Regions from separate parts of the Streptomyces sp. NPDC028928 genome, predicted to be linked through region 1. Evidence: riboswitches for the same ligand, from Rfam matches in the RefSeq annotation. Region 1 holds a riboswitch; the other holds the start of a gene.
The links. Region 1 has a riboswitch for glycine ahead of gcvT (glycine cleavage system aminomethyltransferase GcvT). Riboswitches for the same ligand answer to the same signal wherever they lie in the genome.
Positions count from the first base shown of each region.

Region 2: linked by a shared signal. The riboswitch ahead of gcvP (aminomethyl-transferring glycine dehydrogenase) and the one ahead of gcvT (glycine cleavage system aminomethyltransferase GcvT) in region 1 are both predicted to bind glycine.

Region 1 is NZ_JBVHVI010000011.1:51,587-54,785, reverse strand. Features, by position in the region: gene ACZ4U1_RS25620 (enhanced serine sensitivity protein SseB) at 1-712, opposite strand, end outside; gene ACZ4U1_RS25615 (AAA family ATPase) at 802-1,470, opposite strand; glycine riboswitch at 1,650-1,749, shown strand; glycine riboswitch at 1,750-1,862, shown strand; gene gcvT (glycine cleavage system aminomethyltransferase GcvT) at 1,906-3,024, shown strand; gene gcvH (glycine cleavage system protein GcvH) at 3,163-3,199, shown strand, end outside.
Region 2 is NZ_JBVHVI010000026.1:9,784-12,982, forward strand. Features, by position in the region: gene ACZ4U1_RS38940 (DNA polymerase IV) at 1-681, shown strand, start outside; gene ACZ4U1_RS38945 (PRC-barrel domain-containing protein) at 603-974, opposite strand; glycine riboswitch at 1,094-1,188, shown strand; gene gcvP (aminomethyl-transferring glycine dehydrogenase) at 1,364-3,199, shown strand, end outside.

The DNA.
Region 1 (3,199 bases):
CCAGGCTGACCGGCCACCGGACCGGGAACTTGCCCAGGGCACGGCCCAGGGCGTCCAGGGGGCGGGTGCGGAGGTCGCCCTCCCACTGGGAGAGTTCCACGCCCACGAACATCACCGGGTCGGCCGTCTCGATGGCGGCCAGACAGCGGCGGGCGGTGAGGACCACGCCGGTCTCGGCGAACTCGGCGGAGGCGGCGGAGAGGAAGTCGACCGGGTCGTCCTGCCAGTCGGGCTCGAAGAGGCGGACGCGGGCGCCGGCGTTGGGGCCGTCGAGCGGGGTGCGGCCGGCCCGGCACAGCTCGGCCACGGCGTCGGGCGGCAGCGGGATGCCGACCACGCCGCCCGGGTTGACCGCGATGCCCGCCTGCGGGGGCAGGCCGCGGGCGAACTCCACGGCGGGCGCGATGGTGTACGACATGTGGGCACCGGCCACCTGGCGCAGCTGTTCCTCGGAGCTGAACACCGGGACGTACGTCTGGCCGTCGATGTCCGTCGTCGGCAGGTCCAGCGGGCCGCTGTGCGGGCCCCCGCCGTTCGGCAGCGGTATCCACAGGAAGCTGCGGCCGAGGACCTCGATGATCCGGCCGCCCGCCGAGGGGACGCCGAGGGAGGCCGAGAGCACCTCCTCCAGCTCGTTGCCGGGCCACCCGCCGTGCGGGTGGGGGTGCGCCTGTGCCGGGAAGTCCGCGGGAAGGTCCGCCGGGAAGTCCATCTGCCTACCGCCTGCTGGGGATCACTGCTGTGCGCGAAAAGGCTAGCGGGTGGCTGTGACAGCCCCTCACCGAGTGAAGCCCGTACCCCTCACCGGGTGAAGCCGACGCGGCCGAGGACGTCAGCCGCGTCCCGGTCCAGCAGCACGGCCGCGCCGACGCCGGCGGGCAGCTCGCCCTTCTCCACCGCGCGCAGCAGGCGGGCGGTGGTACGGCGGTGACGGCGGAAGGCGTAGCGGGAGACGCCCCGGCCGCGCTCGCGCTGGCCGTCCCGGGCCGTCTCGGGGCTGACGTCGAGGAGGAGCAGGTGCAGGGTGGCGCCCCGGCGCCGGGCCTCGCGGGCCAGCCAGGCGCGCACCCAGGGCTGGGTGCCGCAGTCGTGCACGACGACTCCCTCGCCGGTGCGCAGGGCGCGGCGCAGTCCGGCGTAGTGGGCGAGGCGGACCAGGGGGCGGTACAGGGCGTAGGGGAGGAAGCCGGGGACGCGGGCCTGCCAGCGGTCGCGGGTGTCCTGGGAGTCGATGCGCCGGCCGGTGACCGCGCGGTGCATCAGGGTGGACTTGCCGCTGCCGGGCAGACCGGTGATCACCACCAGGTCGCGGGGGCCGAAGAGCAGGGCGTGCGGGCTGCGGCCGGCACGGTCGCGCAGGTCCCGCACGACCGGTGCGGGGCGGTCCGCGGACCGCTCGCGGGACAGGGCGGGGGGCTGCTCGGGCACCGCGATGCCGGCGTTGGTGGCGTAGGCCGAGGTCCTGTTCACCGTGATCGTCCTCCCCAGTGGGCTCGGTCATCCCCATGCCCGTTGTATGTAAAGAGAAGGTAATGCGCAACGGTCGGCGGTTCGTGTACGTACTGCCACAGGTTGGTTACAAGGAGCGTGCTCTGGCTGGCCGGGGTGCGGCGTGCAATGATGAGCCCGCCAACTGCATACCGGCCGTTTGAATCCGCGCGGGAGAGTCCCTGGCAGCACTGATGCCGGGGCGCCGAAGGAGCAAGTCCCTCCCTTGAATCTCTCAGGCCCCGTTACCGCGCGGGCGAGGCACATCTGAAAAGCGGGCCGCTGCGACAGTGGCCCCACCCAAGGTGCAAGCCGTGATCGTCCCCGTGGCGGTCGTGGCGAACCTCTCAGGTTCCGATGACAGATGGGGAGGAACGTTCCTCGCCCCATCCCTGTGCCCTGGGAGACGACCGTCCGATGAGCAGTACCGAACTCCGTCACACCGCGCTCGACGCGCTGCATCGCTCGCTCGGTGCGACGATGACCGACTTCGCCGGCTGGGACATGCCCCTGCGCTACGGCTCCGAGCGCGACGAGCACCTTGCCGTGCGCACCAAGGCCGGTCTCTTCGACCTCTCCCACATGGGCGAGATCACCGTCACCGGCGCCGAGGCCGCCGCTCTCCTGAACTTCGCCCTGGTCGGCAACATCGCCTCCGTCGGTGTGGGCCGCGCCCGCTACACCATGATCTGCCAGGCCGACGGCGGCATCCTGGACGACCTGATCGTCTACCGGCTGGCCGAGACCGAGTACATGGTCGTGGCCAACGCCTCCAACGCCCAGGTCGTCCTGGACGCGCTCACCGAGCGCGCCGCGGGCTTCGACGCCGAGGTCCGTGACGACCGAGACGCGTACGCGCTGATCGCCGTGCAGGGCCCGGAGTCCCCCGGCATCCTGAAGTCGCTCACCGACGCCGACCTGGACGGTCTGAAGTACTACGCCGGTCTGCCCGGCACGGTCGCCGGCGTCCCGGCGCTGATCGCCCGCACCGGCTACACCGGCGAGGACGGCTTCGAACTGTTCGTGAAGCCGGAGCACGCCGTCGAACTGTGGCAGGCCCTGACCAAGGCCGGCGAGGGTGTCGGCCTGGTGCCCTGCGGGCTGTCCTGCCGGGACACGCTGCGCCTGGAGGCGGGCATGCCGCTGTACGGGCACGAGCTGACCACCTCCCTCACGCCGTTCGACGCCGGGCTCGGCCGAGTGGTGAAGTTCGAGAAGGAGGGCGACTTCGTCGGCCGGGAGGCGCTCGCGCAGGCCGCCGCCAGGGCGCAGGAGAACCCGCCGCGGGTGCTCGTCGGCCTGGTCGCCGAGGGCCGCCGGGTGCCGCGTGCCGGGTACGCCGTCGTCGCCGGCGGCGAGGTGATCGGCGAGGTCACCTCCGGCGCCCCCTCCCCCACCCTGGGCAAGCCGATCGCCATGGCTTACGTCGACGCCGCGCACGCGGCGCCGGGCACCGAGGGCGTCGGCGTGGACATCCGGGGCACCCACGAGCCGTACCAGGTCGTGGCGCTGCCGTTCTACAAGCGTCAGAAGTAGAGACTGAGCGCGGTCGCCCGTCCCCGGGACCCCGGTCCCGTGGCCGGCACGTGACCCTGCGCACATTCGCCCGCTCACCAGCGGTTTCCGCAGTCCCCCCGTCATCAGCACTCCCGCGTGTACAGGAGAATTCAGGCCATGAGCAACCCCCAGCAGCTGCGCTACAGCAAGGAGC
Region 2 (3,199 bases), on a different contig from region 1:
GACGTGGACATCCACGACCGGCTGCGGGTCGGCCTGGAGGTGCAGCGGCTGGCCGACCGGTGCGTACGGCGGCTGCGCGAGGCCGGGCTGTCCGGGCGGACCATCGTGCTGAAGGTACGGCGGTACGACTTCTCCACGCTGACCCGCTCCGAGACGCTCAGGGGGCCCACGGACGACCCGGCGGTGATCCGTGAGGCGGCGGCGCGGCTGCTGGACTCGGTGGACACCACGGGCGGGGTGCGGCTGCTCGGGGTGGGGGTGTCCGGGCTCGCCGACTACACGCAGGAGGACCTGTTCGCGCAGGCCCTGCCCTCGCGGGCGGCGGAGGCGCCGCAGGAGGCTGTCGCGGAGGCCGTCGTGGAGCGGGTGGAGCCGGCCGAGCGGCAGTGGCGTGCCGGGCAGGACGTGCGGCACGCCGAGTACGGGCACGGGTGGGTGCAGGGGAGCGGGCTGGGGCGGGTGACCGTGCGGTTCGAGACGCCTCAGTCCGAGCCGGGCCGGGTGCGGACGTTCTTCGTGGACGATCCTGCGCTGGAGGGTGCTGACCCGTTGCCGTTGGTTTTGGATTCCGCTCCGCAGGGGGCCCCGGGAGACCTTGCGGCTCAGGTCTCCTCCGAGCCCGCCAGTTTGCCGAAGTCGTGGTCCGGGACCGTGGGTGGTGAGGCCACGTCCAGGCCGTAGTGGTGGTAGAGCTGGAGTTCCTGCTCGGGGGAGAGATGGCGGCCGACTCCGAAGTCGGGGGCGTCCTTGATCAGGGCGCGGTCGAAAGGGACGTGCAGGGTGCCGTCGACCAGTTCGCTGGGCTCCAGGGGCACGAAGGCGTCCCGGGAGAACAGGCCGGTGCGTATGGCCGCCCACTCGGGCACACCGGTGGCGTCGTCCAGGTACACCTCGTCAATGGTGCCGATCTTGGTGCCATTGCGGTCGAACGCCTTGCGGCCGATCAGGTTGCGCGGATCGATATCGGTCTGCACGGGCCCTCTCCCTCCACGTGGTCGCAACTCATCCGTAAGCACTACAAAAGAGCACAATCAGGGAGGCGGCCACTCGAAGCCTCCGGCGTTGACCTCGCTGGTACGCTGACAGCGGCTGCTGACCCCGTGCGGGAGAGTCCTCCGACCACGTCGGAGGCGCCGAAGGAGCAAATCCTCCCCGGAATCTCTCAGGCCCACGTACCGCACGGACGAGGTCACTCTGGAAAGCAGGGCGGATGTCGACGGCTTCCGCCCTCACCGACGGTGAAAGCCGGCGCCCCCGGGCGCCCGGTGAAGCTCTCAGGTTGAGATGACAGAGGGGGAGGCCGTCGGGGTATCCGTACCGGGGTGCCCCTCGAAGGTCGCGTCAGACCCAGGAGGCCTCCGCAATGACCGCCCATCGCACTCCGCTCTCCGAGCTCGAAGCGGGCATCCCGTTCGAGCAGCGTCACATCGGCCCCGACCACGAGGCGCGGGCCAAGATGCTCGCGCAGGTCGGGTACGGCTCGCTCGACGAGCTGACCGCCGCCGCGGTCCCGGATGTGATCAAGAACGCCGATGCCCTGGACCTGCCGGGCGCCCGCACCGAGGCCGAGGTGCTCGCCGAGCTGCGCTCGCTCGCCGACCGTAACCAGGTCCTCGGTTCCATGATCGGCCTGGGCTACTACGGCACCTTCACGCCGCCCGTCATCCTGCGCAACGTCATGGAGAACCCGGCCTGGTACACGGCCTACACGCCCTACCAGCCGGAGATCTCCCAGGGCCGCCTGGAGGCCCTGCTGAACTTCCAGACGATGGTCGCCGAACTCACCGGCCTGCCCACCTCCGGCGCCTCCCTCCTGGACGAGGGCACCGCGGCCGCCGAGGCGATGGCGCTGTCCCGGCGCATGGGCAAGAACAAGAAGGGCCTGTTCCTGGTCGACGCGGACGCGCTGCCGCAGACCGTCGCCGTGATCGAGACCCGTGCCGAGCCGACCGGTGTCGAGGTCGTCGTCGCCGACCTCAGCGAGGGCATCCCGGCGGAGATCGCCGAGCGCGAGATCAACGGCGTGCTGATCCAGTACCCGGGCGCCTCCGGTGCCGTACGCGACATCAAGCCGGTCATCGACCAGGCGCACGAGCTGGGCGCCCTCGTCACCGTCGCCGCCGACCTGCTCGCGCTGACCCTGCTGACCTCGCCGGGCGAGCTGGGCGCGGACATCGCCGTCGGCACGACCCAGCGCTTCGGTGTGCCGATGGGCTTCGGCGGACCGCACGCCGGCTACATGGCCGTACACGAGAAGTTCGCCCGCAGCCTCCCCGGCCGCCTCGTCGGTGTGTCCGTCGACGCCGACGGCCACAAGGCCTACCGGCTCGCGCTGCAGACCCGTGAGCAGCACATCCGCCGGGAGAAGGCCACCAGCAACATCTGCACCGCGCAGGTGCTGCTCGCCGTGATGGCCGGCATGTACGCCGTCTACCACGGTCCCGAGGGCCTGAAGACCATCGCGCGGCGCACGCACCGCTACGCCACGATCCTCGCCGAGGGCCTGAAGGCCGGTGGTGTGGAGATCGTCCACGGCGCCTACTTCGACACCGTCACCGCACGCGTGCCCGGCAAGGCGGCCGAGGTCGTCGCCGCCGCCCGGGAGATCGGCGTCAACCTGCGTCTCGTGGACGCCGACCACGTCTCGGCCGCCTGCGACGAGACCACCAACCGGGCTCAGCTGGACGCCGTCTTCGCCGCCTTCGGTGTCGAGGGCGACATCGAGGCGCTGGACGCCACCGCCGAGGACACCCTGCCCGAGGCGCTGCTGCGCACCGACGACTACCTCGCCCACCCGGTCTTCCACCAGTACCGCTCCGAGACCGCGATGCTGCGCTACCTGCGCAAGCTGGCCGACCGCGACTACGCGCTGGACCGCGGCATGATCCCGCTGGGCTCCTGCACCATGAAGCTCAACGCGACCACGGAGATGGAGCCGGTCACCTGGCCGGAGTTCGGGCAGCTGCACCCCTTCGCGCCCGCCGAGCAGGCCGAGGGCTACCTCACGCTCATCCGCGAGCTGGAGGAACGTCTCGCCGAGGTCACCGGCTACGACAAGGTCTCGCTCCAGCCGAACGCCGGTTCGCAGGGCGAGCTGGCCGGTCTGCTCGCCGTACGCGGCTACCACCGGGCCAACGGCGACGAGCAGCGCACGGTCTGCCTGATCCCGTCCTCCGCGCACGGTACCAACGCCGCCAGC